Regions from separate parts of the Arthrobacter sp. MYb224 genome, predicted to be linked through region 2. Evidence: predicted binding sites of a transcription regulator. Region 2 holds the regulator's gene; the other holds the start of a gene.

Region 1 (14,671 bases), on a different contig from region 2:
GAGCACGCTGTACCACCCGTCGCACCCGGCGGCCAGGCCCGCGGCGGCGACGGCATCTCCCGAAATCCCCAGCGTGACGTCCGCCGGGATCACCGAACGGATGGCTGCGACGTGCTCGCGTGCCGCTTGCGGGTTAGCCGGCAGCGGCGGGATCTTGATCGACGCGACATTTGGCAGGGCGCCAATGCGCGCGTAGAGCTCCAGGCTGAAGCTGAAGTGGGTGGTGCCCGGGTTGTCATAGAGGATTACCGGCAGGGTGCTCGCCGCGCAGACCGCGGCAAACAGGGCGAACACCTCATCTTCGGTCAGCGGCTGATAACTGACCGGCGCCAGGAGCAGTCCTTGGGCCCCGGCCAGCTCGGCCGAACGCACATTCGCCAAGACCTGCGAGGTGCGCAGCGCACCGACGCCCACGTACACCGGCGTTCCGTTGGCGGCAGGCACCGCCAGCTCGGCTGCCCGGGCGCGCTCGCCGGGATCGAGATAGGCGTACATGCCGGTGGAACCGAGCACGGTGATCGAGTCGACGCCGCTGCCAGATAGCCGCTCGATGAGCGCGGTGAAGCGTGGCTCGTCGAGGCTGTCCTCGACCAGGGGAGTGAGCGGGAAGGCGCTGAGCCCGGAAAACATATCGAGGTGCTCCAAGTCATGGGCGGATAGGATGGTGTCTCTCATTAAAGCCGGGGGTAGCGCCGTGGCAGAATATGACGCGGTGCAGGTAACCTGGTGTCCCTCCACGGGCTGGAGCGCTAGCGTTTAACCGTTGTTCGGAGACGGAACGCTGCGTGGATTCGCCAAAGCGCGGGATTCTCTGGACAAAAGGCGAGAGTTGGCGGCATTGAGCCACGTCTCATCCATATGACCTGGCTCATGGTTTCTAAGAACCGAGTGCAGGCCATAACATGGTGGATGCATGTCGTGCGCCACAAAACCCGTGGTCTCGACGCCCCTCAGCTCGTCACACATCATTCGTCACCATGAAAGAAGCACATGAACCTGTTGAAAAAGATCCCACTGCTTGGGTGGATCCTTGTTGCTATCGTCCTGGGTATTCTGCTTGGGCCGGTGATGCCGGTGTGGCTGGGCAGCGCTTTCCTCACCTACAACTCGATCTTCTCGGGATTCCTGAGCTTCATCGTGCCGCTGATCATCTTGGGCCTGGTGATGCCCGCGATCGCCGAGCTGGGCAAGGGTGCCGGTAAGTGGCTCGGCGTGACGGCGCTGATCGCTTACTCCTCCACCGTTCTGGCCGGCCTGCTCGCCTACTTCGTGGGCCGCTGGCTGTTCACCGCCTCGCTCAGCGGCGGCGGCGTGGAAACCCTCGGCGAGGACTCCGGGTCCGGGTTCGAGGCCTACATCTCGCTGGTGACATCCGCCGGCGACGGGGCCACCGAGATCGTTTTGGAACCAGTCATCGGTGTGATGAGCGCGTTGATCCTCGCGTTCGTGATCGGCATCGGCCTGACCGCATTCCGCAGCACCGTGCTCTTCCGCGGTGCCGTCGAATTCCGCACCATCATCGAGATGGTAATCCGCCGCATTATCGTCCCGGCACTGCCGCTGTTCATCTTCGGAATCTTCCTTGACCTCTCGGCCAGCGGCTCGGCCGTGACCGTGGTGACCAAGTTCCTGCTCGTGGCCGTGGTCTCCTTCGCGCTGACCCTTGTGGTGCTGCTGGTCCAGTACACGGTGGCCGGTTCGATGACCGGGCAGAACCCGCTGAAGGCGCTGTGGAATATGCGTGACGCATACTTCACCGCCCTGGGTACCTCCTCTTCGGCGGCCACCATTCCGGTGACCCTCGCCTCGGCGAAGAAGAACGGCGTCTCCGATTCGGTGGCAGGCTTTGTGGTGCCACTGGGTGCAACCATCCACCTCTCCGGCTCGATGGTCAAAATCACCTGCTTCTCCCTGGCCGTGCTGCTGCTCACCGGCGGCAATGTCTCCTTCGGCGCATTCCTGCCATTCATCCTGATGCTCGGTGTCATGATGATCGCCGCTCCTGGCGTTCCCGGCGGTGCCATCGCGGCTGCCGCTGGCCTGCTGGCGCAGATGCTCGGCTTCGGCGAGGTCGAGGTTGGCCTGATGTTCGCCGCCTACATCGCGCTGGACAGCTTCGGCACCGCCACCAACGTGACCGGCGACGGCGCCATCGCGTTGATCATGCACAAGCTCACCCGCGGCAAGCTCGGCGCGCAGGCACAGGATCCTGCCGATGAGCAGGTCGAGGTCATCGCGGGCAGCGGCAAAGAGTCGCACACCTTGGCCGAGTAGCTTTTCGCTGCACCAAAAAGCACCTGGGACCAACGCGTATGCGTTGGTCCCAGGTGCTTTAAGCGTTCAACGGTTGTGCTTGTCGCGGTGGGGCCGCAGAAGTTAAAGGAACGTCGCTACGGGCTGGGGATGAGGACATTGTCGTCAATCCTGATCCATCCTTCGGATTCCAGCGCCCGCGTGTCAGAGTCATCCCTGACGAGGGAAGCCGCCCTGTTGCTGGGTGGAGCCGACGCGGTCACTATCACGTCGGTTGCTCCCAGCGAACCACAGCCGGAAAACCAATGGGGATCTGCGTCTGGGGGAACAACGATGATGCATCCGATCGAGGAATCAGCTGACCTCGCAGCGAAATAGCGTACCTGTTCGTGGGTAGTCAGGAGCCTTGAACTTTCCCGGTCAATGGTGTCTCCCAAATCAATCGCTGCGGGAAGTGCATCCTCGGAAGCGAATTGTTCCTCCAGTGCCTGAAGTCCGCTATGCCCGGAGCACGCGGTGAGGGCCAGTACCCCACCGATGCCAATGACTGCTGCAGAAATCGTACGCATACGCATTCTCGAACCTTCCGGGTGGACGTTAACGAAAGGCTACCTCAGTAAAAGGATTCAGGTCCCGCGGCTAACATTCGTTGCTCAGCTTTCATACGCAGATTGGGCAAGCAGGGCGGTAGGTTTGGAGCATGACACCGATTCGCAGAGCCGTGTACGGAATTTCGGTAGGTACGCTCGCAGCATTTTTGACTGGATGCACAGTTGACAGCCTGATCTGGGGAAACGATGGGGCCGAGGTGATTCGAACGACCGAGCAGCTTGTGAGCGATTTGGCATCGGGCGAAACATCAGGCACTGTCTGCGAGGATTCCGTTGCGGATCTCGGTGCGCCCAGCGATTGGTCGGGGCTTTCCGCTGGCGAGCCGGAGGAGTTCTTCGCGGGGCATTGGGTTGATCAAGTGGCGCTCGACCCTCAGTGGAGCATCAATCTAGAGGGTCTTCCCGAAGGAGCAGTGCCCGGCACCGACTATCCGGGAGACGTCTTTTATCGCGAAACCGACGATGGGTTATGCGTGATCGACGTGTCTTGGTCGACGCTAATTTCCGTAAACTGAGCAGCTAGGCAGCTGCGCGGAAGCTCGTCTACCGTCCGGTGTCCCGGCCACTGAAGGTGGTTGGTCTCAAATGCCGCTTCGGCTGCCTGCTAGCGAAACGCCTTCAGGGGCCAGATCGGGCAGTCCACTGGTTGCCATAACTTGCCGGCGCTTGTTCGAAAAGCAGGTTAAATGCCGGTGGCCCGGTGCCTTGGCACAGCAATTGCTATGCCAAGGCACCGGGCCACCGCAGGGGTCTCAGCGGGGGACTAGATCCACATCGCCGGGTCGATATACTCCGCCGGATCCACCGCGGGCTTATGCTCGTCTGGCTTGCGCGGTCGGTTCTGCGCCGGAATTCCGGTGACGATCGAACCTGCCGGTGCGTCCTTGACCACCACCGCGTTCGCGCCAACGGCCGAGTCGGCGCCGATGGTGATCGGGCCCAGGATCTTGGCGCCGGCACCGATGACCACGCGGTCTTCGATGGTCGGGTGGCGTTTGGTCTTGGCCAGCGACCGGCCGCCTAGGGTCACTCCGTGATAAAGCATCACGTCGTCGCCGATCTCGGCGGTTTCGCCGATGACGATTCCCATGCCGTGGTCGATGAAGAAGCGCCGCCCAATCGTGGCACCGGGGTGGATCTCGATGCCGGTGATTGCACGGTTCGCCTGCGAGAGCAGCCTGGCCGGCCAGCGTAGCGAGGGGTTCTGCCACATCTTATGCGCCAGCCGGTGGATCCAGATGGCATGCAATCCTGAATACACGAAGAAGTTCTCGGTATCGCTGCGTGCTGCCGGGTCATGGGAGCGGGCGTTGGCGAGGTCTTCACGTAACCGGGAGAAAAAACTCATATAAACAACCTTAGTGCGTGCTGCATGCTGAGGTGCCGCTGAATTGGGCACATGACAAATCGGCGCAAACCGCACCGCGGACCTATTAAGATCCAACGACGGGTCACGCCGATTTATTCGCGAAGAAAGAAACTATTTCTTAGCCGCGGATGTCATCGAAGAGCAGGGTGGAGATGTAGCGCTCGCCAAAGTCGGGGATCACGGTGACGATCTGCTTGCCGGCGTTCTCTTCGCGGGCCGCGATCTGCAGGGCGCCCCAGACGGCGGCACCGGCGGAAATGCCGCCGAGGATGCCTTCCTTAACGCCCAGGTCACGTGCCACCGAGACCGAATCCTCGATCGAGGCGTCGAGCACCTCGTCATACAGGTCGGTGTCGAGCACCTCGGGGATGAAGTTCGCGCCCAGACCCTGGATCTTGTGCGGGCCTGGCTTGCCGCCGTTGAGGATTGGTGAATCCTTTGGCTCGACCGCAACGATCTTGAGGTTGGGGTTCTTTTCCTTCAGGTAGCGGCCCGCACCAGTGATGGTGCCACCGGTACCGATGCCGGCCACGAGCACATCGATCTTGCCATCGGTATCTGCCCAGATCTCCGGGCCGGTGGTGTCCGCGTGCACCTGTGGGTTCGCGGTGTTCGCGAACTGCTGGGCCCAGATGGCGTTCTCCGAGGTGGCCACGATTTCCTTGGCCTTTTCTACCGCACCGCGCATGCCGTCGGCACCCGGGGTCAGCACGATCTCGGCACCGTAGGCGCGCAGCATCACGCGACGCTCGGTGGACATGGTCTCCGGCATGGTCAGGATGACCTTGTAGCCGCGGGCCGCGCCAACCATGGCCAGTGCGATGCCGGTGTTGCCGCTGGTGCCTTCAACGATGGTGCCGCCTGGCTTCAAGTCGCCAGACTTTTCGGCGGCATCGACGATGGCTACGCCGATGCGGTCCTTGACCGAGTTGGCTGGATTGTAGAACTCCAGCTTCACCGCGACGCTGCCTGGCAGCCCTTCACCTAAGCGGTTGAGCTTCACCAGGGGGGTGTTTCCGATGATCTCGGTGACATTGTTGTAGATCTTGCCCATGTATACGCAATCCTTACGTGACTCGATGCAGGCCGCTGATGCCCGGCGAGGGTGGTTGGAGAACGCCGTGAATACGGCGTTTCGTCCTTAAAGTTTCACTGCTAACCCTAATCGGCTCGCTCGCCGCTTAGCTCTCGTTAAGCCATTGGGCGTAATATTTCCTGACTTTTGCGAGCTTCGGGTCAATAATGACTCGGCAATACCCGACTTCTTGGTTCTCCGAGTAGTAATCTTGGTGCACTTGCTCGGCTGGGTAGAAATCTTTCGACTCCTCGATAGTCGTCACGATCGGGTCCGGGTAGAGTGCCGCGTACTTTTGCATGCTCGCCTCGAAGACCTCGCGCTGGCTTTCATCCAACGGGAACATCGCCGAACGATACTGCGTGCCCACGTCATAGCCTTGGCGGTTGAGCGTCGTCGGGTCGTGCACGGTGAAGAACATGTCCAGGATGACTTCGGCGGGAACCACCTGTGCATCAAAGATGACCGCAACCACCTCGGCGTGGCCGGAGGTGCCGGAACACACCTGCCGGTAATCCGGATTGCTGGTATGTCCGCCCTGGTACCCGGAGAGCACCGCGTGCACGCCACGGGTGCGCTGGTACACGGCGTCGAGGCACCAAAAGCAGCCTCCGGCAAGGACAAAGGTCGTCAGTTCGGTGTCCGCCACGGTCATTCGGGCGGAGAAACGATGGGGCGTGTCTAATCTGAGAATACTCACAGAGTCCATAACGTCGCGGCGTTGCATTATGTTCCTGAGCGGGCTGCACCGCGTAGGGTGGAAGCATGCAGAGCAAGGCTAATACCCCGCAGGATCCGGAGCAGAAGAACCCTGCTTCCCCGTCCGCCAACCTATCTTCCGTGAGCGATGAAGCGGCAGAGAACGTCGAGGCCGACGCGAGAACCGGTGCCACGACCCTGGGCGAAGTGCTTGAGGCCGCGGAAGAGCTGTGGCCGCAGTCGCTGGCCGAAGATTGGGATGCCGTAGGCCTGGTCACCGGCCGCACCACCGCCAAGGTGAAGAAGATCGTCCTGGCGGTGGACCCGACCTTGGAAGTCATCAACGATGCGATTGCACGCGACGCCGATCTGCTGATCACCCACCACCCGCTGTTATTGCGCGGAGTGACCCAGGTGGCGGGCACCAGCTTCAAGGGCGAGGCAATTCACCGGCTGATCGAAACAGGCACCGCCTTGTTGACCGCCCACACCAACGCCGACAATGCGATCGGTGGCGTGAATGACGCCCTCGCCGACGCCTTCGGCCTCACAGACTGCGTGCCGCTGGTCGAAACCAAGGACGGCCTGCCCGAAGAGGGGCTGGGACGAGTTGGCTACCTCGACAAGCCAATGAAGCTCGTGGACTTCGCCGAACGCGTGTATACCGTGCTGCCAGCGGTAGCCGGTGGCGTCCGCGTCGCCGGGGAGCGTCTGGGCATCGTCCGCAAGGTCGCCCTGTGCGGCGGGGCCGGAGATTCCCTCTTCGACGCGGTGCGCGCGCACAAGGCCGATGTCTACGTCACCGCGGATTTGCGCCACCACCCGGCCAGCGAAGCCCGTGAATCTGCCGATGGGGGACACCCTTTCCTCATCGATGTGTCGCATTTTGCCTCCGAATGGGTCTGGCTTTCGGCCGGGGCCCGGGCGCTGCAGAACGTCTTGCAGGATCTGGGCCATGAGGTGGAGATCGAGGTGTCGCAGATAAACTCCGACCCTTGGGACTTCGTGCTCACCCCGTAGCGATGCTGCATCATCTCGAACTCTGGGTGGCCGACCTGCGTGCCAGCACCAGCTCATTGGGCTGGCTGTTGCTGCGCCTGGGATTCGACGTCGAGTCCACGTGGGCCAGCGGCGTCAGCTATCGACAGCAGGACTTCTACATCGTGCTCGAATCCGGGCCGGACGTGATCGATGCGCCGCATCAACGGTGCGCCCCGGGAATGAACCATCTCGCGTTCCATGCCGGAAGCCGCGCGCAGGTCGATGAGCTGACCGCCGAGGCGCTCGAGCACGGCTTCTCCCTGCTGTTCCCCGCGGAGCATCCGCACGCCGGGGGAGCCGAGCACTACGCCGCGTACCTGGCGGACGCCGCCGGTTTCGAGATCGAGCTGGTAGCCCAAAGGGATTAAACAGTTTTGGTCGGTAACCCCTGAAAGGTTACCGACCAAAACTATTTCCTGGCGGTCAATTGCCTAGGTTGCGAGCTCTTCGTGCAAGCTGGCTTTCCTACTTGCAGCTCAATGCATCGTAGGAAACTTCCTTGGCGACTTCAGCTGTACCGTGGGTTGCTTTCACGGTGACGCTGCCAGCCTCCAAAGGTGCTTTTCCTGCGTTGAGCGGAGCCGAAGCGGACTTGCCCGGTCCCACATTATTCATCTTCTTGTTTCCGAATTCGCTGGAAACCTGCAGGGTAATCGGCGAATCCTCATTGTTCGTCGCGTTGACGTTAAGCATCGTGTTCTTGCCGATGCATCGGCTCGAAACGCTCAGCTCCACATCGATCGCTTCCTCAACCACGGGAACCTCGACGCCAGCCTCGGTAACCCACTTGGTTCCGGAATCGTTTTTGGTCACGGTGAAGCTGTCATAGACCTCTCCGATGGCCAGATCGGTGGTGGACGATGCGGTCTTTTCAGCCAAATAAGACTTGTAGGTCAAAGTATCCTCGGCGACATCGATCACCTGATAGGTAGTGAAGTCCTCGCCGCGCTTCACCTGCGTGGCATTGTTCTGCGTCCAGACGTTGTCGTTCTCGTCGGCCAAATCGTAGTGCTTAGCGCCAGAGTTCGACACGATGTACACCGGACCATCGGTGACACCAGCGAAATCGGTGACGTTGTCATTGTTGTAGCCACGTGAGTAAACGTGGTCGTGACCCATCTGGACGAGATCGATGTTGTGCTTCTGGAAGACGGGAACCCATTCCTCTCGAAGCACCGGCTCATTGCGGCCCGCCGAAGCCGAATAGACCGGCTGGTGGAAGGTGACAACATTCCACTTGGATTTGCTGTTTTCCAGGATGTGATCCATCCACGCGGCTTGGAACTGCACCCAGAGGGTGGAGATTTTACTTGCCGGGCAGTCGTCCCCGGAGCAGGCGGGCAGGCTATCCGGAGTGAGGAAGCCCGCGTCGCGAGTAGCGTTTACGGTGATGAACCGCACGCCTTGATAATCGGTGAAGTACACGGTTTCTTCGGCGAAAGTGGTCCAGTGCTCAAAGAGTGCGCGGTACTGCGCGGCAGCGGCCGTATCGCCAATGGTGAGCTTGGCAAGCGCGCCAGCGGTTTCCACCGACGGGTTGTTCCGTGGGTATTCAAAGTTGGCTTTCCAGGCGGAGAGTTTGTTATCCCCGGAGTATTCGTGGTTGCCCGGTGCCGCCATCACGTTAGCTGTGGCGGCGGACTGCTCCATGCCCTTAAACCAGTTGTCCCATTCGTTCTCATTGCTGCCGGTGTTGATGAGATCACCGGCGTGAACCGATCCGACGGCGTCGGGGGCGGTCTCCTGGGCTTGAGCGACGACCTTTGGCCACGTGGTGTCGAGGCCGATCTGCGCATCACCGTAATAAATATATTGGAAATCGGTGACCGCGGTGTCTGCCGTGGTGAAGGAGTTCCATTCGCTGGTGTTGGAGCCGTTGGCCACACGGTAGGAGTAGCTCGTTCCAGGCTTGAGATCCTTGAGCTCGGCAGAGAAGTGCGGCAGCGGATTACCGTTAACCGGGTCGATGAATTCTGCAGCTGCGGTGAGCACGTCGTCGCCTGAGGTCTCGCGGAATTCGACAGTTCCGTTCGCGGCGCCGGCGCTGCCGGCCATCCAAGAAACGTACTGGGACCTATCCGGGGTCTCCGTTGGCGTCAGGATGACCCGCGAGATCGTGTCGATATCCTCGGTGACGTTGAGGCTCAGCTCGGGAACGTCCAGATAGATGTCGGAGCTGCCAGCGCGGTCATTATGCAGACTAATCGCGACCGTGTTGACCCCGTCAACAAGTACATCTGCTGGAACTTCGAAGCTGCTCGATACGGGATTACCGTTGCTGGCACCGGCGTATTCTTGATTGCTTTCGCCGGTGAGCCGGTCATCGAGGAATCCTGCCACCTTGGTGCCGTTGATCCACATGACCAAGGCGTCATCGTAAACTACCTCGCCGGTGACGGTCAGGAAATCATCCGCGCCGCCTTCAGGCAATTCGAACTGGGTTCGGAAGAAATATGCCGGGGTAGCGGTGCCGGTTTGTCCGCCGAGGTAATGGTTCAGCAGTGTCTTCGGAGTGTAGGGGCCGACGGCACCCAAAGAACCATGCTTTGCGCCAAAACTGCCCGTCGCGCTTTTCCAGGTGCTATCGTCGAAATCGGTTGCAGTCCAGACATCCAGATTCGGCTGTCCTGCGGCAGGATCGGTGCCATCGTCGAGATATTTCCATTGAGTGCTTTCGGCCGAAACTACCACCGAATATTCCGATTCCGCAGTTGAATCGATGGGTGCTGCTTGCGCTGGGACGAGTGTGCTTCCCAGCAGAGCTATCACTGCTGCGGCCACCGAGCCGCGGCGTAGCCACGGTGTGGCATTCATCATTGGAGACATGTCTACCTTCAGGCTGTGAGCGTGTGGTCCGGCAGAGAATTTCGCCGATGGACCCAGCTAACGCCAAGATAATGTCTCGAAAGAGAACAGCAGGTGAACCTGTGATTCCTAGAATCGAGGCAGGGTGTCGAAACCTCCCCCTGCCAACGATGGTGCTATGCGCGTGGCGATCACCAACTGTGGTCCAAATGCAGCACCAGAGGAGGGCGACCTGTCGCCAGGACGTGTTCTGCGAATGCGGATTTCCAGCGTCTCTGCTTCGAATCCTCGGCAGCCGTTCAGCAGAGGCAATGATTCGGCGGGACATATCGCCCATCCGTGCCCCTAGCGGCGATGGCGATCAAACGGAACGGCTATTTTGCGGTGGTGAACTGGTGATCCGCGGAAAGCAGGATGTTCAGCGCGAGGCCCTTTTTGTCTTCGACCAGGCTCGCTTCCCATTTGGTCTTGGCCAGGGCGAGCAGTTCCTCCGGGTTCTGCGGGGCAACGGGCTGCTCCACCAAGAAGCGCGCGACCTCGCCACGGGTGTGCTTGGCGAAATGCGAAACCACCTTCGGGACGCCATTGCGCAGCTGGAACACATTCACCGCAACGCAATTGCCATTGCTCGGTTTGTACGCGGCGGCGTAGGTGCTGGAGCGTGCATCCACGATCAGCTGCCCGGCGGCGACCTCGTCGAGCACCGGCGTGAGCCGCTTCTTCCACCAGCTGGCCAGCTTGCCCAGCGGTTCGAGCTTCGCCGACATGGACAACCGGTAGGGCGGAATCCGGTCCGCAAAGCGCACGGCACCCCAGAGGGCGGAAACCACAATGATCGATTCGTCGGCGCGCCGCTGCGCGGGCTCATCCAGCGAAGCATAATTCAGGGCTTCGAAGAGCACTCCGGAGTAGATGTCGTGCGCCCGGGCGGAAGGTTCGGTATGCAGATTAATATTGCGGGCTACCTCTTTGGCCAGCGACGCTCCCACGCCAAGAACTTCCATGGCATCTTCGCGAGCCGATACTTCCGCGAGAGCCGACAGGACCTGACCGCGTTCGGCGACGAGCTCCGGGAAGGAGAGGTCTTCGATTTCAAACACAGCGCCTTCGGCGTGGGCGGTCTTGCCTTCGGAAGGCGGCAACAAAATAAGCACGCCTTCCAGCTTATCGGAGATCAACCTCCGTTTCTTTCAGGGGCGCCGGCATCTGGCGAATCCGGGGCATGTGCCAAACGGGAACCGCTGGCTACGCTGGGAGCACAAACCTGCAAGCAGTCACCACAGTGAGGAAAGAGCATGCCCGAATCACCGGAAACCGCAATGCCCGCCAACGCCGAGCGGGACTATGACTTGATCGTGCTCGGGGCCGGACCGGCCGGCGAGAACGTCGCCGACTACGCAACCAAACGCGGATTGCGTGTGGCCATCGTCGAATCCGAACTGGTCGGCGGAGAATGCTCCTACTGGGCGTGCATGCCGTCCAAGGCCCTTTTGCGCAGCGGACACGCGCTGCGTGCGGCACGCCGGCTGCCCGGTGCCCGCGAGGCGATCACCGGCGGCCTCGATGTCGAAGCGGTCCTCGCCCGGCGCGATTCATTCACCAGCAATTGGAGCGACGCAGGTCAGGTCGACTGGCTGGCCTCGGCGGGGATCGAGCTGATCCGCGGCCATGGTTCTCTGGCCGCCCCCGGCCTCGTGCAGGTCGGGGACAGGCAGTACTCGGCTTGTGCCGTCGCCCTGGCCACCGGATCCGTCCCGGTGCTGCCCGCTATACCCGGGTTGGCCGAAGCTAATCCGTGGGGCACCCGGGAAGCGACGGCAACGGCGCAGGTGCCGCCGCGTTTGATCATCATCGGCGGAGGCGTGGCGGGCACCGAGCTTGCCTTCGCCTTCTCCAGCCTCGGCTCCGAGGTCACGATGCTCTCCCGCGGGGCCTTATTGAGCCGCGAAGAGCCTTTCGCCGGTGAGCTGGTCTCGGCGGCCCTGAGCGGCGAAGGCGTGCAGGTGCGCTTTGGCGACACGCCGGTGCGCGTGGCGCGAGACGGGCAAGGAATCGTGAGCGTCCACTTGGAGGACGGCACCCAGCTTCGGGCCGAGGAGCTGCTGGTATCAACCGGCAGGCGGCCGAACACGAAAGGCCTCGGTCTGGAAGCGCTGGGCCTGGACCCGCACGGTGCGTTGAGTGTCGATGACACGATGCGCGTGGCCGGCACCGATTGGCTGTACGCCGTGGGCGACGTCAATTCGCGTTCGCTGCTGACCCATCAAGGGAAATATCAGGGGCGGGCCGCGGCGGAGGCGATCGCCGCGCGGCTGGAGGGCGCACCGGTTTCGGGCGAACCCTGGGCGAAGCATGCCGCGACGGCCGATCATGCGGCGGTGCCGCGCGTGGTTTTCAGCGACCCGGAGGTTGCGGCCGTCGGGCTGACCGAACACGAGGCGCGCGGCAAGGGGCTGGATATCCGGGTGGTCGAGCTGGATCTGGGCGCCGTGGCGGGAGCCAGCCTGCACGCGGACGCTACCGCGGGGCGGGCGAAGCTGGTCGTCGAGCAGACGCGCCAGGTGGTCATCGGTGCGACCTTTGTCGGGCAGGATGTCTCCGAGCTGCTGCATGCGGCAACGATCGCGATCGTCGGTGAGGTGAGCATGAACCGGTTATGGCATGCGGTCCCGGCCTACCCGACCGTGAGCGAAATCTGGCTGCGGCTGCTGGAGGGGTACCACTATCCGGCCATCACTGTGGCCAGCGGCTCATAGCCGATGTCGGCGCGCGCAAATTCGCGGGGCTAGAATGGTTAACGAATGGGATGACTAGGCGATCGCGTGCCGTGCAAACGGGCCGAGGAACGTCCGGGCTCCACAGAACAGGGTGGTGGGTAACGCCCACTCGGGGCAACCCGCAGGCTAGTGCCACAGAAAATAGACCGCCAGGCTACCTGGTAAGGGTGAAACGGTGGTGTAAGAGACCACCAGCGTCCCGGGTGACCGGGACGGCTTGGTAAACCCCACTCGGAGCAAGGTCAGACAGACTGCGTTATGAGGGCTGTTCGCCCCATGCAGTCGGGTGGACCGCTAGAGGCTGTCGGCAACGGCAGTCGTAGATAGATGATCGTCACCGCGCAAGCGGACAGAACCCGGCGTATCGGTCATCCCATTCACCATCCGCTCACCTCGGGTGAGATGATTCACAGGCGTCCAGCCCCGCAACCGGGGCGCACCGTCTAGAATGGATACGTACTTGCGGGGATGATCCTGTTACCCCGCGCCACCGCAAAAGCAATGGTGCTTCTCACGGTGCCAACCGACTTTATGGATCTGTAAGTCGGCTGAATTGGAAGGATTTTCTGTGACCCAGCAGTCTGTCGTTGCCCAGGAAGAATGGAGCGGGCGCGAAGAGCTCGCCGAGGCCATGATTCCGCTGATCGGACGTCTTTACCGCAAGAACAATGTGGTGACCTCCATCTACGGGCGCAAGTTGATCAACCAGTCCGCAATTGACATCATCAAGGCCCACCGCGTCGTGCGCCGGATCGATGGCAAGGAACTGGCCTTGACGACCACCATGCCCCTCCTTGAAACAATTGAGACCTTGAACCTCGGTTCGGTTTCCGTTGACTTGGGGCGCCTGAACAAGAAGTTCATCGAATCTGGTTCGCAGGACCTGAACGCATTCTTGACCGCAGAACTCGGCGACAAGGTCGGCCAGGCCGGCGCTTCGGACGTTGAGCCACAGGACGTAGTCCTCTACGGCTTCGGGCGCATCGGCCGCCTGCTTGCCCGCATTCTCATCGAGCGCGGCGGCTACGGCCTGCGCCTGCGGGCCATCGTGGTGCGCAAGGGCTCGGATGATGACATCATCAAGCGCGCTTCGCTGCTGCGCCGCGACTCGGTGCACGGCCGTTTCGACGGTTCGATCACCGTTGACGAAGCCAGTAGCACCATCCAGGCCAACGGAACGCTGATCAAGGTCATCTACTCGAACGACCCAACCACCGTTGACTACACCGAGTACGGCATCAACAATGCCATCGTGGTGGACAACACCGGTCGTTGGCGCGACGAGGCTGGCCTGTCCCAGCACCTGCAGGCCAAGGGCGTCGCCCGGGTCCTGCTCACCGCACCGGGCAAGGGCGATTTGAAGAACATCGTGCACGGCATCAACGATTCCTGGATTACCGCCGAGGACAAGATCGTCACCGCCGCCTCGTGCACCACCAACGCCATCACCCCGGTGCTGAAGGCCCTGAACGACAAGTTCGGCGTTATCCACGGGCACGTCGAAACCGTTCACTCGTTCACCAACGACCAGAACCTGATCGACAACTTCCACAAGGGCGAGCGCCGCGGCCGTTCGGCGGCCCTGAACATGGTCATCACCGAGACCGGAGCCGCCAAGGCAGTGGCCAAGGCCCTCCCGGAGCTGGAAGGCAAGCTGACCGGCAACGCCATCCGCGTACCGACCCCGGATGTTTCCATGGCGATCCTGAATCTGAACCTGGAGAACGGGACCACCAAGGAGGAGCTGAACGCTTACCTGCGTGAAGCTTCGCTGACCTCCAGCCTGCACCGCCAGATCGACTACATCGATTCCCCTGAGGTCGTTTCCTCGGACTTCGTCGGCTCACGCCGCGCGGGTATCGTTGATGGTTTGGCCACCATCGTTTCGGATAAGAACGCCATCGTTTACGTGTGGTACGACAACGAATTCGGCTACTCCTGCCAGGTTGTCCGCGTGATTGAATCAATCGCAGGCACCCACCCGGTAGCAGTTCCAGCAGTGCAGGCACAGGCAGCTAACGCCTAAGTCGCCAGCGCGCAG
Region 2 (14,671 bases):
ATATGACCCGTTAGCCGGGTCCGGGAGTTCGAACCCGAACCCCTACGGCGAAAATCCCTACGGTGGGCAGCCGACCCCTTACGGTCAGCCGGCAGCGCAGCAGCTTCCGCAGTTCCAGCAGCAAGGTGGCTACGCTCCGGTCCAGCCGCCTGCCGAGCGTCCCAAGACCTTGCAGATGGCGTTTATTTTCATCATGCTTGCCGGGGTGCTCAGCGCCGCAGCCAGCTGGCTGATCAACAGCACCAACCTCTTCGGCAATATGGTGCGCTCGCAGTGGACGATGTTCGAAGATCAGATGCGCATGCAGATGGAGTCTTCCAACGACGCCGCGATGAATGCAGAGATCGAACGCATGATAGAAAACCCCGACACTTTCCTGTCGCAGATCACTTCCACCATGACCACCTTCACCGTGGTGGGCATGTTCATCACGCTCATCGCCTACTTCTTGGTCGGCTACTTCGTCGGTCGAGGGGTCCGCGCGATGCGGATCATCGCCACGATCCTGGCGGCCATCTCCGTCGTTGGCATGCTGATCAGCCTGCCGATGTTCAGCATGTACGCCAACGCGGCTGATGCCACGATGATCAATGTGGTTTATGCCCTTGGATTCATTGCTGGCGTCGTCGGCGTGGTCTTCGCCTGGTTGCCGGCTTCCTCGCAGTACATCGCCCAGCGCAGCCAGGCGCGCCGGGCTGGCTACCGCTAAACCGTTTCGGGTCCTCAGACCCAGCGCTGAAATTGGCGTAGGCCGTGGCTCATTTGAGCCACGGCCTACGCCTTTAGATTTTAACTGCCCGGTTGCCGCCTAGCGTTGTACCGCGTGGTAGGCCAGGATCTGCAGCTCGGTGGACAGGTCCACGCGGCGGACGATCATGCCCGCCGGAATGCGCAGCGGCTGTGGCGCGAAGCTGAGCACCGACTTCACCCCATGCGCCGCAAGCGCGTCGATCAGCCCCTGGGCCGCGACTCCGGGAACCGCTAGGACCGCGATATTGATCTGCTCCCGCGCAATCACCTCGCCGAGCTCACCGACCGGTTCCACGATAAAATCGCCGACCTCGCTGCCGACCAGGGATACGTCCGCATCGAGGATGGCGCGCACCTGGAAACCTCGGCTGGCAAAACCTGCGTAGCCGCTCAGCGCACGTCCGAGGTTACCGGCGCCGAGGATGGCCACACGCCAGTCCTGGTTCAGGCCCAAGGTCCGGTTGATGTGTTCGGCCAGCTCGGTCACCACATATCCGACGCCACGAGTTCCATAGGAACCAAGCAAGGAGAGGTCCTTGCGGAGGATCGCCGGGTTCACTCCGGCTTCCTTGGCCAGCACACCCGAGCTGGTGCGTTCCACGCCCTGGGCTTCGAACGCATTGAGCGCCCGCAAATACTGGGTCAGGCGCGTCAGCGTCGCTTCGGGCAATACCCGCGGTTCAAGTTCAGCCATGCGCCGCTGCTCTGCTTTTCGAACGGGCCGGTAAATGCATCAAGGGGCCTCTCATGCCATTAGCTGCCCAACAGGCGTTCAAGCCGTTTGGCATCAATGGTCCAGAAGTCCCGGACCTGACCATCAACGAGGAGTACTGGCACCTCTTCGTGGTGGCGTGCCAGCAGTTCGGGATGCTCGTCGATGTCTATTTCGGAGAACTCCATGTTCATCCGTTCGGTGACGTCGTTGACTGTCGCCCTGGCGGCCTCGCACAAATGGCATCCTTGGCGCACCAGTAACTGGATCTCATGCATTTTACTCACCTGTCCATAATCTCACGAGCCGCAACCAGCGTCTAAGTCGGCAATGAAATAAACTGGATCAAATGCAGTCTTCAGAGCACCTCACCAGCCAGAACACGTCGGCGCCACGCGACGTCGTTGCCGCCTTCTTCGACGTGGACAACACCATGGTCCGTGGTGCCTCCCTCTATCTGCTGGCCAGGAAGATGCATCAGCGTCGTTTCTTCCGGCTACGCGAAATTCTCTGGTTTGCCCTCAAGCAGCTGCGCTTTGCCGCCCGCGGCGAGCATCTGGGCGACATCCATCAGATTCGCGACCGTGCGCTGCTGATGGCCAAGGGCATTTCGGTCGCCGAGATGGCGCAGATTGGCCAGGAAATCTATGACGAGTACATTGAGCCTAAGTTATGGAAAGGCACGGTCTCCATCGCCCATCAGCATCGCGCAGTGGGCCGAGAAGTTTGGCTGGTCACCGCGACCCCGCTAGAAGTAGCGAACGTCATATCCGAACGCTTGGAACTCACCGGTGCCTTGGGGACCGTGGTTGAAAATGTGGATGGTAAATACACCGGCGCGCTGGCCACCCCGATCTTGCATGCGGCCGAAAAAGCTCAGGCCGTTCGTACGCTGGCTAAGGAACGTGGAATCAAGCTTTCCAAGTCCTGGGCATACTCGGACTCCTACAACGATGTGCCGTTGCTTGAGGCGGTGGGACATCCTGTTGCGATCAACCCGGACGCGCGGCTGAGGGCCTACGCCAAGCGTCGCGGATGGCAGGTCTACGACTTCCGCACCGGACAGCGTGCGGCGCGGATCAGCCTGCGTCTGGCCGGTGTGCTGGGCGCGGTGTGGGCGGCGAAGCGTTCACTGCCAAGCCGCCGCGGGAAATAGCTGGGGAAAAAGCAATCGCCACCGTCAAGGTCAAGCCTTGATACGGTGGCGATAATTGCCAAGAGGCAAATGCTGCTTGAAGCAGATTTACTTCTTATTACGACGCTGGTGACGAGTTTTACGAAGCAATTTACGGTGCTTCTTCTTCGACATACGCTTACGGCGCTTCTTGATAACAGAGCCCATAGTGGTTCCTCACAAACTAAATAAATATGTCAACCAAAATGTAGGCTTAAGAACAAGCATAAGCTACAAGGTTGACCGGACGTTAAACGTTCCTTAATAGATTACCCGCTTTTCGGCCATGCTCTGACCATCGCGCGGCTATCGACCGAGGGAACCTGTTCCACGCTGCGGGTCAATCGCCGCAGCTTGCAGGTAGGCTTCCACTGCGTTTTCCGGAACGCGATAGGAGCGACCGAATTGAACAGCAGGCAAGTCGCCTGCATGAATCAGGCGATAAACCGTCATTTTAGAAACACGCATCATCTCGGCCACTTCAGCGACCGTCATGAAACGGGCTCCTGCAAAATTCTGTTTATCCGCCATAGGGGAATTTCTCCTGACGCTGATCTCTGATTCGTCGTTTATATTGCTCGCGTGAACAAATACGACTTGGGATCAACATCGGCAATCATATTCACGTTCGCTCGATCCCAGTCTAGTCGCACTTACGTAACTTTTGCATCACGGAACACACCTGAACCACATTTAGATCTCAAAAAAGAGCTTTTAAAAGCTGCTGGCCGCCGTTCCGAGGCCGGAAACGGCGTCGAAACAGCGGCCAAGAGGTCGCTTGAGGGTCGAGGGACTAGATCAAGCCCTGAGCCAGCATTGCGTCGGCAACCTTGACGAAGCCGGCGATATTGGCGCCGGCAACGTAGTTGCCCGGCACCCCGTATTCGTCGGCGGTGGTTGCGCAACGCTCGTGAATGCCTACCATGATCTCGGTCAGGCGAAGCTCGGTGTGCTCGAAGGTCCACGAGTCGCGGCTAGCGTTCTGCTGCATTTCCAGCGCAGAAGTAGCCACGCCACCGGCGTTGGCGGCCTTGCCCGGACCGAAGAGGATGCCAGCATCCTGGAATACCGAGGTCGCCTCGGCGGTGGTTGGCATATTGGCGCCTTCGGCCACGGCGATAGTTCCCGCGGCAACCATCTTCTTCGCCGAGGCTGCTCCAAGTTCGTTCTGCGTGGCACACGGCAGGGCTACCGCGCCCTGCACGTCCCAGACGTTTCCGTCGGCCACGTAGGAAACCTTCTTGCTCCCCCGGCGCTCGGCGTATTCGCTGATACGTCCGCGCTCTACTTCCTTGATCTGGCGCAGCAGATCAAGATCGATGCCATTTTCGTCGACGATGAATCCGCTGGAATCCGAGGCGGTAATCACCTTCGCGCCCAGATCCTGAGCCTTCTCGATGGCATGCAGCGCCACGTTTCCGGACCCCGAAACGACCACGCGCTGGCCGTCGAAGCTCATCCCGCGGGTCTTGAGCATCTCTTCGGTAAAGATCACCGCGCCGTAGCCGGTGGCTTCCGGGCGTACCAATGAGCCGCCCCAGCTCAGCCCCTTGCCGGTCAGCACGCCAGACTCGTAGCGATTGGTGATTCGCTTGTACTGGCCGAAGAGGTAACCGATCTCACGGCCACCGACACCAATGTCACCGGCTGGAACGTCGGTGTATTCGCCGATATGACGGTAGAGCTCGGTCATGAACGACTGGCAGAAGCGCATCACCTCGCCGTCGGTCTTCCCGCGCGGGTCAAAGTCCGAGCCGCCCTTGCCACCACCAATTGGCATGCCGGTCAGGGAGTTCTTGAAGATCTGTTCGAAGCCAAGGAACTTGACGATGCCCAGATAAACCGAAGGATGGAAACGCAGTCCGCCCTTGTATGGGCCCAGCGCGGAGTTGAACTCGACACGGAAACCGCGGTTGATCTGCACACGACCCTGGTCATCTACCCAAGGCACGCGGAAAATGATCTGGCGCTCTGGCTCGCACAGGCGCTGAAGAATAGCAGCCTCTGCATACTCTGGGTGCTTCTGTGACACCGCTTCGAGGCTCTCGAAGACTTCGGTCACGGCCTGGTGGAATTCTGCCTCACCGGGATTACGGCGGAAGACTTCGTCGCGAATACTCGCTAGTTGCTTGTCCAAGTTTTTCTCCTCATCACTTGGGGCAGGCCTCAGGGGCGCGCAAAAGCCCACCGGCCCGGCAACTCTGCCCCACGCAAGAGAATGCCATGCCTGACATTCTCAATGAAAATTCTTTGTTACATACAGCGCTCGCCTGCGTAACTTAAATATCACCGACCGCAATGCCCGAATCCGCTTTTAGTCAGGTCAGATAGCTAACGTCGACGGCCGAAGCGTGGGAAGCGCTCCAATATTTCTTGCGCTCGTCCCGTGACTTGTTCGAGCCCCCGCCCTACACTGCGTCCGAGCTGATGAGCTGCGGCTGGAAGTGCGTTGGCGTCCTGCGGATCTTGAATCAGGTCCAGGTCCACCGGCATCAGCTCCGCCGCCGGCTCCTCGGCCGGCAAAAACTCTACGCACCAGGAGACCAGGGTGTCGATCGCTTCGCACTGCACACTGTAGATGCGGCGTTGGCCTTGGGCTGTCATGCTGACCAGGTCCGCTTCACGCAGAACCTTCAGGTGCTTGGAGACGGTCGGTTGAGAAATATCCAACTGAACCACCAAGGCACCAACCGCCATCGGCTCGAGCTTTAACGCCTCGATGATCTTGCGTCGGGTTGGTTCTGCCAATGCAGAAAATACGTCGTCAATAGCCACAGACATTACCCTATCGGCAGATGGCCTTACAGGAACGAATTTTTTGCCCCTGTTGAGGGTCGAGATTGATCACAGGAAAGCGAACGCCTTAGTCAAACCACGGGTCCAGCCCATAGAGCGGGAAAACTTCCTTACGCGTGGCGATAATCGTACGGTCCACCGGATCGGCCGGATCATAACCGACCTCCCAGTTCCGCCACCACAATTGGGCGTCATCCCCCATCAGATAGGGCACCGCCCGGCCGTAGGTTTCCAGCACATGGCGCCGGAAGCCCTCCGGAACGTAGGTACGCAAGGCAATGGGCTTGCCGGCGGCGATCGCCGTCAGGTGGGTCCACGTGCGCGGCACGACGGCGGTGACGTTGTAGCCGCCGCCTCCGGTAGCCAGCCAGCGGCCCTGGCAAACCTCGTCCGCCAGCTGGGAGATATCCAGAGCCACCTGGCGCTGGGCGTCCACCGATAGCTTCAGATTGGTCATGTCGTCATCGCGATGGGCATCGCAGCCGTGCTGGGACACGATGACCTCCGGATTGAAGGCGCGCACCAGCTGCGGAACCACCGCGTGGAAGGCGCGCATCCACGCGGCGTCCCCGGTCATCGCGGGCAAGGCGATATTCACCGCGCTGCCCTCGGCCTGCGGGCCTCCGGTCTCGTTGGCGAACCCGGTGCCGGGAAAGAGCGAAAGCCCCGACTCATGGATGGAAATCGTCAAGACCCGGTCATCGTCCCAGAAGATCGATTCGGTACCGTCACCGTGGTGGGCATCGACGTCGATATAGCAAACACGTTTCGCACCGCGCTCCAGCATGCGGTGAATGGCTGCGGCGGCGTCGTTGAAGATGCAGAAGCCGCTGGCCTTGTTGCGCTTGGCATGATGCATCCCGCCGGCGAAGTTCACCGCGCGCACGGTTGATTCATCCATGATCGCCTCCGCGGCGATCACCGAACCGCCCACGATGCGCGCGGCCGCCTCATACATCCCGGCGAAGACCGGGTCGTCTTCGGTTCCCAAACCAAAGTCGACCGCGATCTGCGTGGGGTCGGCGCTGACCTGCTTCACCTGGTCCAGGTAGCCCTGGTCGTGAACGGTCCGCAGCACGGCGTCGCTGGCGACCTCGGGGGCCGAGATGCTCACCGTCGGAGCATCATAAACTTCAAGCTGCCTGCTGAGCCGATGGGTCAGCTCAAGCCGGGCGGGGTGCATCGGATGGTAGTCGCTGAACTTGTACTTCAAGTACTGTTCATCCCAGAGCACCAGGGTGGGTTGCGGCGCATGTCGAGGTTCTAACACCTTTGTAGGCTACCCGATTGTGATCCTTGTAACCCATTTATGGCCGTCCGGGACATTTTGCACGTGTTTCGCGGGGCTAAGACGAGCGCAATTGGTTGCGAACGCGTAAATTACAAGGAGAACCCTCCGTCCCAACGAAATGGCGAATTAAGGCGATGAGCACCCAGAGCGAACCGCGCGACAAGGCGCGGGTAGCTGAATTACGCGAAAAGCGGCGCAAACAGTGGTTGGCGTTGCGCGTGCGGATCGCCGACTTCACGGTCCGCTCCCCCGCCCGCTTGGCCCTAGGCGCCTTCCTCGTGGCCATCGCGATTTTCACTTCCCTGCTGGCAGCCCCGTTCTCCTCGGCTTCCGGGGAAGCGACCGCATTGCACGACGCGCTGTTCACCGCCGTCTCGGCGGTCTGCGTCACCGGCCTGACCACGGTCTCCACCGCGGTCCACTGGTCCTTCGCCGGGCAGCTGATCATGATCATCGGCGCCTTCATGGGCGGGCTGGGAATCCTGACCCTGGCCTCGATCCTCTCCCTGGCGGTCTCGCGCAAGCTCGGCGTGCGCGGCAAGCTGATGGCGCAGAATTCCATGAACACCACCGGGGCCTCCGCCCTGGGCGAGGTCGGCTCGCTGCTGCGCATCGTGATCCTGACCGCGGTCAGCCTGCAGGCGTTGATTGCGCTGCTCCTGGTCCCGCGCTTCGCGGTGCTCGGCGAAAACCTGCCTTCGGCCATCTGGCACGGCGTGTTCTACGCGGTCTCCTCCTTCAACAACGCCGGCTTCACCCCGCACTCCGACGGGCTGGTGCCCTACGGAACGGACCTGTGGATCCTCGGCCCGCTGATGTTCGGGGTGTTCCTGGGTTCCCTGGGCTTCCCCGTGATCATGGTGCTGCTCGTCCACCGGTTCAATGCGAAGAAATGGAATCTGCACACCAAGCTCACCCTGATGGTGACCCTGATCCTGCTGGTCGCCGGCGCCCTGCTGTGGCTCGTGGTCGAATGGAACAACCCGCGCACCATTGGGACCATGGATTCCGGCGACAAGCTCGTCCACGGCCTGTTCGCCTCGGTGATGACCCGTTCTGGCGGATTCAACCTCGTGGACCAAAACGACATGAGCCAGGTATCGGTGCTCATCACCGATGCGCTGATGTTCGCCGGCGGCGGTTCGGCCTCCACGGCCGGCGGCATCAAGGTCACCACGATCGCCGTGATGTTCCTTGCGATCATGGCCGAGGTGCGCGGCGAGCGCGATGCGAAGGCTTTCGGCCGGCGCATCCCGGAAGGCACCATGCGCGTGGCGGTGTCGGTGGTCGCCCTCGGCGCCACCTTGGTGATGGTGTCCACCGGCTTGCTGCTGGCCATCGACCAGGAGGTCGGTTTCTCCCGCGCATTGTTCGAATCGATCTCCGCATTCGGTACCGTAGGACTGAGCATGGGAGTCTCCGCAGAGATGCCTCCCGCAGGTAAATACGTACTGAGCGCCCTGATGTTCGCCGGACGTATCGGAAGCATCACCTTGGCCAGCGCCTTGACCATGCGTCATCGCGATACGCTGTATAGCCTCCCCGAAGAAAGGCCGATCATTGGCTGAGAAAAGTATGGAGCACAACGCACCGGTGCTCGTCATCGGACTGGGACGCTTCGGCGCCTCAGTGGCCGAAACCCTGGTCAAGCAGGGCCGCGAGGTGCTCGCCATCGAACGCAGCCCGGAATTGGTCCAGCAGTGGGCCAGCACGCTGACCCATGTGGTGGCGGCCGACGCCACCAATATCGATGCGCTGCGCCAGCTGGGCGCCCAGGAGTTCAGCTCCGCGGTGGTCGGGGTGGGCACCTCGATCGAGTCCTCGGTGCTGATTACCGTGAATCTGGTGGATCTGGGGATCGAGCACCTCTGGGTGAAGGCGATTACGCCTTCCCACGGCAAGATCCTCACCCGCATCGGCGCGAACCATGTGATTTATCCGGAGGCCGATGCCGGGGTTCGCGCGGCCCACCTGGTCGGTGGACGCATGCTGGACTTCATCGAGTTCGATGATGGCTTCGCGATTGTGAAGATGTACCCGCCAAAGGAAACCCAGGGCTTCACCCTGGCCGAATCGCAGGTGCGTTCCAAATACGGGATCACCATCGTCGGGGTGAAAACCCCGGGCGAGGACTTCACCTACGCGGTGCCGGACACGATGGTCACGAGGCGTGACATATTGATCGTCTCCGGGCACGTGGACCTGCTCGAACGCTTCGCCGCCCGCCCCTAAACGGGCGTTAAGACGGCTATGGCGCCGGTCCCCCAGTTCGGGGTGCCGGCGCCATAGAACTTTTAATCGCTGGATTAGCCGAGTTCTGCGCTGAGCTGCGCGGCACGCGCGGCGGCGGCCTTGGCCCCGGCTTCGATAATCGCTGGAATCCCCTGCGCATCGAAGGTCAGAATCGCTTGCTCGGTGGTGCCCTTGGGGCTCGTAACCGCACGACGCATATCTGCCGGGTTGGCCTGCGGGTCAGCGAGCATCTTGCCGGCCCCGGCCACGGTGGCACGGGCCAGATCCATGGCGAGCTTCTCGTCGAGCCCCATGGCGATACCGGCGTTGGTCATCGCTTCGGCCAGGTAGAAGCCATAGGCCGGGCCGGAGCCCGAGATCGCCCCGAGCGCGTTTTGCTGCGACTCGTCGATCACGTGGACCTCCCCGGAACCGGCAAAGAGCTCGGCGACAAGGTTGATTTGCGTCTCGCTCACCGCCTGGCCTGCGCTCAAGCCGACGACTCCGGAACCAACCATCAGCGGCGTGTTCGGCATGGAACGGATCACCGGCTGTCCGTCGCGCAGCTGCCCCTGCATGGTGGCGAGGGTAATCGCCGCGGCCACCGAGACCACCACGGTCTGCGCAGGCAAGGCTTCGGAAATCTCGGCGCAGAGCGCGGTAATCCCTACCGGCTTAACCCCGAGGAAAACGATGTCCGCTTCGGCGGCGGCCTTCGAATTCGCTTCGGGATCTTCGTCGCCGATCAGCACGTTGATGCCCAGTTCGCGCAGTTGCGCGGCACGGTTGTCGCTGCGCAGGGTTGCGGTAATTTTCTTCGGGTCATGTCCGGCGCCCAAGATACCGCGCAGGATCGCTCCGTTCATTGAGCCCGTGCCCAAAAATGCGAGTCGGAGATTATTCGTAGCTTCGCTCATACAGTTATTTTGTCACCCGTTCAGAGTCTTGATTAATTGACAGATGCTGGCGTGCAAATTCGAGCGTCTGGCCCAGCCATTCTTCTTTTTGCCCCGCCTGCTTGGCCTTGCGCGTTGATACTTCCACCGCGACCACGCCATCCCACTGGGAATCGCGCAAGAAATTCAGCGATTCAACGACCGGCTGCGTACCCAATCCGGGCACCAAATGCTCATCCTTGCCGTTATCCAACCCATCACACAGGTGGACGTGGGTCAACCTGTCCCCCAGGTCCTCAAACGCTTGGCGAGAGTTCATAGTTGCAATGGCCGCATGGGAAAAGTCCCAAGTGACATGGCGATAGTCCTCGGGGACCGGGTTCCAATGCGGCAGATACATCTTGGAGGATTCACGTCCGCGGCTGCGCCACGGGTACATGTTTTCAACCGCGATTTTCATGCCCGTGGAGTCGGTCAGCCGGCGTACGCCCTCGACGAATCCTTCGGCATAGTTCCCCTGCCAACGAAACGGCGGGTGCGCAACAACCACGCTGGCTCCTACCGCTTTCGCCAGGATCACCGATCGCTCGATTTTTGCCCACGCCGAACCCCAGACCTGCTGGGTAAGCAGCAGGGTTGGCGCGTGTATCGCCATAATAGGCAATTGGTATTTGTCCATCAGGGCCATCAGCGCGGTGGCTGACTGACTGGCCTGGTTGCCGGTCACCAACACCTCAAGCCCGTCGTAGCCCACGTCCTTGGCTATCGCGAAGGCGTCATGTACGGTCAGCGGATAGACCGAGGCACTGGATAGTGTCACCGGTACCCGAGGTACACGCTGCTGGTCTTCCATATCCGACCCCTCCTCGTCGCGCCGCTGCATAGCGGCGCCTTTTCCAGTGAAGCGCTAGGCCGTAGGTTCGCCGAGACTTAAGGTCTTCAACGAGCCCAAGGCAACCTCTCCTACCCCCACGCTACTACTGAGCGGTGTCGAAGAGTCAAACATCACGTGATCAAAACGTCGCAGCATGAGACCTTCGCGTAACGCCCAAGGGCAGATGCGGACACTTTTGAGTTTTAATGCGCTCATCGCCTCATGAGCAACGATCGCACCGGCGAGCAGCTGCGGGGCGCGGATTTCCGAAACGCCCGGCAGTTCGGCGCGTTCGTCCCAGCTCATCGCGGTCAGCCGGTTGGTCCAGAGTTTCAGCGAATCGCGGTGCAGCACGCGTTTGACGTATGGCCCCTCCCCGCTGGGGGCGGATCCGGTGATCCGCGACAGCGACCGGAAGGTTTTCGAGGTGGCCGTGGCCAGCGTGGGCTTGCCGTATTGGCGCAGTTCGGTGGTCGGGTCGGTGAGCACATCACGCACGTAGTTGCGCAGCTCCCGGACTTCCTTGATCGAAGGCAAATCGTTGGGCAGCCATTCGCGGGTCAGCCTGCCGGCGCCCAGCGGCACGGAGAAGGCGACCTGGGGGAATTCGTCGGTGCCCACCGCAAGTTCGAGCGAACCACCGCCCATATCCAGGTTGAGGATCGATTCGGACGACCAGCCGAACCAGCGGCGCACCGAGTAGAAGGTCATTCCGGCTTCTTCTTCGCCGGAAAGCTCCATCAGGCTCACACCGGTTTCCCGGCTCACCCGTTCGAGCACCGCTACGCCATTGGAGGATTCCCGAATGGCAGAGGTGCAAAATCCCATGAAGTCTTCGACCCGATGGCTTTTGGCGAACTCGGCTGCCTCCTTGATGAAGGCGATGAGTTCTTGCTGCCCCTCTTCGGTGATGGCGCCATACTCGTTGAGGTAGCGCACCAGCGACAACGGTCGTTTATGCGAGGCATAAGAGACCGGTCGGGCGCCTGGGTAGGCGTCCACCAATAATAGGTGGACGGTATTCGAACCAATATCCAAAACGCCAAGTCTCATGGTGCGCTCCTCAACTCAGAGACGAAGTCTACTTCTCGCTCTTCTTGGCGGTGGTTTTCTTCGCCGTGGTCGCCTTCTTGGCCGGGGCCTTCTTGGCTGCGGGCTTCTTCGCGGGAGCCTTTTTCGCTGCCGTGCGCTTCACCGGGCCACGGGCGCGCTTATCCGCCAGCAGCTCAATGGCTTGCTCACGCGTCAGCTCCTCCAAGGAGGTTGTGCGCGGCACGGTGATGTTGGTGACGCCGTCGGTAATGTATGGGCCGAAGCGACCATCCTTGACCACGATGTTCTTCTCGCTCGTCGGGTCCACCCCGAACTCGGCTAGCGGCGGCACCGCGGCGCGGCGGCCACGCTGCTTGGGCTGTGCGTAGATCGCCAGCGCCTCGTCGAGGGTGATGGTGAAGATCTGCTCTTCGCTGTCGATGGAACGCGAATCGCTGCCCTTCTTCAGATACGGACCGAAGCGGCCGTTCTGCACGGTGATCTCTTCGCCCTCGGCGTCGGCACCGAGCACCCGGGGCAGGCTCATCAGCTGCAGAGCCTCATCCAGGGTGACGGTTTCCACGGTCATGGTCTTGAACAGCGACGCGGTGCGTGGCTTGACCTTGACCGGCTTCTTCGGCGGCTTTGGCTTGCCGTTCTTGTAGTATTCCACCGGCTGCGCGGCGATTTCCTCTTCCGTGAGCTCCGGGATGATCTCGGTGACGTAGGCGCCGTAACGGCCGTCCTTGGCCACGATCTTGCGGCCGGTAGCCTCTTCGATGCCCAGCTCGCGTTCGGAGACCTGAGCGGTGGCGAACAGTTCCTCGGCCTTCGCCGCGGTCAGCTCGTCCGGAGCCAGTTCCTCGGGCACATTCGCGCGCTGCGGGTCGGTGCCTTCTTCGGCGCCTTCCGGGATGGCGCGTTCCAGGTATGGGCCGAACTTGCCCACGCGCAAGGTGATGTCATCGGTGATCTTGATGGAGTTGATCGCCCGAGCGTCAATGTCGCCGAGGTTGTCCACCACGTGCTTCAGGCCCTCCGGGCTGGTTTCGCCCTTGCCGCCGAAGTAGAACATGTTCAACCAGTCGGAGCGCGCACGGTTGCCCTGCGCGATTTCGTCCAGGTCGTCTTCCAAGCGTGCGGTGAAGTCGTAGTCCACGTACTTGGCGAAGTGCTCTTCGAGCAGGCGGATTACCGAGAACGCGATCCAGCTTGGCACCAGGGCGCCGCCGCGCTTGGTCACGTAGCCGCGATCCATGATGGTGGAGATGGTCGGCGCGTAGGTCGAGGGACGGCCAATCTCGCGCTTTTCCAGCTCGGCGACGATGGACGCTTCGGTATAGCGCGCCGGCGGGGTGGTTTCGTGGCCCAGTGCGGTCAGCTCATCCCCGGTCAGCCCCTGTCCCACGGCGAGCTGAGGCAGGCGTGCCTCGGCGTTCTCTGGCTTATCTGCCGCGTCGCTCTCGGAGTCCTTGCCTTCTTCGTAGGCCGAGAGGAAACCGCGGAAGGTGATGACGGTACCGGAGGCAGAGAATTCGGCAACGCGCTGATCGCTAGCGGTGCCCGCGAGCTTGATGGTGGCGGTGAATCCCTTGGCATCTGCCATCTGCGAGGCGACGGTGCGCTTCCAGATCAGCTCGTACAGGGTGAATTCATCCTTGGAGAGCTGGGAGCGGACGTCCTTTGGGCGGCGGAACATGTCACCGGCCGGACGAACTGCTTCGTGGGCTTCTTGAGCGGAGTCGGACTTGCCCTTGTACACGCGGGGGCTCTTGGGAATCGAATCCGAGCCATAAAGTTCGGTGGCTTGGGTGCGGGCGGCGCGGACGGCCTCATTCGACAGGAATACCGAGTCGGTACGCATGTAGGTGATGTAACCGTTTTCGTACAGACGCTGCGCGATCTGCATGGTCAGCTTCGAGCTCCAGCGTAGCTTGCGGCTGGCTTCCTGCTGCAAGGTCGAAGTGGTGAAGGGCGCTGCCGGACGTCGGGTGTAGGGCTTGTCCTCCACGGAGGTGACGGCAAAGTCGCTGTTGGCCAAATTGCTGACCAATGATTCGGCGGCTTCCTGGTTCAGCTCCGCGACCGGGTTGCGGGTGGTCTTCAGCTGGCCGCGGTCATCGTAGTCGCGGCCCGAGGCGACGCGCTTGCCGTCCACCGAGGAGAGCTTGGCGGCGAAGGTTTCCCCAACGGTGGTGGCGAAGCTTCCCTTGACATCCCAGTACCCGGCGGAGACGAAAGCCATGCGCTCACGTTCGCGCTCAACCACCAGCCGGGTGGCGACCGACTGGACACGGCCGGCGGAGAGCCCGCGGGCAATCTTGCGCCACAGAACCGGAGAGATCTCGTAACCGTAGAGGCGATCCAGGACGCGGCGGGTTTCCTGCGCATCGACCAGATTGGTATCCAGCTCACGCATCGAGCCCAGGGCGCGCTCGATACCTTCCTTGGTGATTTCGGTGAAGGCAAGACGGCGTACCGGGACCTTGGGCTTAAGCACCTGGAGCAGGTGCCACGCGATGGCTTCGCCTTCGCGGTCCGCATCTGTTGCGAGGTAGAGTTCGTCGGCATCTTTGAGCTTGGCCTTCAGCTCCGAAACGCGCTTCTTCTTATCCGGGTACACCATGTAATAGGGTTCGAAGTCGTTATCGATGTCGACCGCAAATTTGCCCACGGAAGTTTTCTTGAGCTCGGTGGGAAGCTCGGAGGGCTGGGGAAGATCGCGGATGTGGCCCACCGAGGCGTCCACGTCGAAGCCCTCGCCCAGATATTTGGCGATTGACTTTACCTTGGCAGGAGACTCCACGATAACGAGTTTCTTGCCGGTCTTTTCCTTGGCCTTTGCGGGCACAGCTCTCCTTTTATACAACGCGGTTCCGAACGCTTCCCAGCGAGGTAACGCTCGGGCGGCAAT

Evidence for each region. The regulator Rex, encoded in region 2, represses fermentation and respiration genes when NADH is low (regulators of the CRP and FNR family bind a similar motif). The targets are predictions, from matches to a motif close to CTTGTGAANNNNTTCACAAG.
Region 1: the regulator Rex is predicted to act here: its motif matches at 13,025-13,044, upstream of CQ017_RS00360 (glyceraldehyde-3-phosphate dehydrogenase).

What each region holds. Positions count from the first base shown of each region.
Region 1 is NZ_PCPU01000001.1:54,540-69,210, forward strand. It holds gene CQ017_RS00295 (dihydrodipicolinate synthase family protein) at 1-675, opposite strand, end outside; gene CQ017_RS00300 (dicarboxylate/amino acid:cation symporter) at 991-2,274, shown strand; gene CQ017_RS00305 (hypothetical protein) at 2,391-2,822, opposite strand; gene CQ017_RS00310 (hypothetical protein) at 2,954-3,379, shown strand; gene epsC (serine O-acetyltransferase EpsC) at 3,628-4,212, opposite strand; gene cysK (cysteine synthase A) at 4,352-5,287, opposite strand; gene msrA (peptide-methionine (S)-S-oxide reductase MsrA) at 5,415-5,942, opposite strand; gene CQ017_RS00330 (Nif3-like dinuclear metal center hexameric protein) at 6,074-7,027, shown strand; gene CQ017_RS00335 (VOC family protein) at 7,003-7,416, shown strand; gene CQ017_RS00340 (metallophosphoesterase family protein) at 7,514-9,874, opposite strand; gene CQ017_RS00345 (YaaA family protein) at 10,228-11,007, opposite strand; gene CQ017_RS00350 (NAD(P)/FAD-dependent oxidoreductase) at 11,149-12,609, shown strand; RNA gene rnpB (RNase P RNA component class A) at 12,656-13,010, shown strand; gene CQ017_RS00360 (glyceraldehyde-3-phosphate dehydrogenase) at 13,199-14,656, shown strand.
Region 2 is NZ_PCPU01000003.1:375,132-389,802, forward strand. It holds gene CQ017_RS07785 (DUF4199 domain-containing protein) at 1-709, shown strand, start outside; gene CQ017_RS07790 (redox-sensing transcriptional repressor Rex) at 809-1,480, opposite strand; gene CQ017_RS07795 (glutaredoxin family protein) at 1,504-1,740, opposite strand; gene CQ017_RS07800 (HAD family phosphatase) at 1,812-2,618, shown strand; gene CQ017_RS07805 (30S ribosomal protein bS22) at 2,706-2,804, opposite strand; gene CQ017_RS07810 (helix-turn-helix domain-containing protein) at 2,943-3,167, opposite strand; gene gdhA (NADP-specific glutamate dehydrogenase) at 3,430-4,773, opposite strand; gene CQ017_RS07820 (helix-turn-helix transcriptional regulator) at 4,968-5,417, opposite strand; gene CQ017_RS07825 (acetoin utilization protein AcuC) at 5,500-6,615, opposite strand; gene CQ017_RS07830 (TrkH family potassium uptake protein) at 6,858-8,291, shown strand; gene CQ017_RS07835 (TrkA family potassium uptake protein) at 8,299-8,955, shown strand; gene proC (pyrroline-5-carboxylate reductase) at 9,030-9,872, opposite strand; gene CQ017_RS07845 (sugar phosphate isomerase/epimerase) at 9,877-10,734, opposite strand; gene CQ017_RS07850 (Ppx/GppA phosphatase family protein) at 10,759-11,778, opposite strand; gene topA (type I DNA topoisomerase) at 11,807-14,608, opposite strand.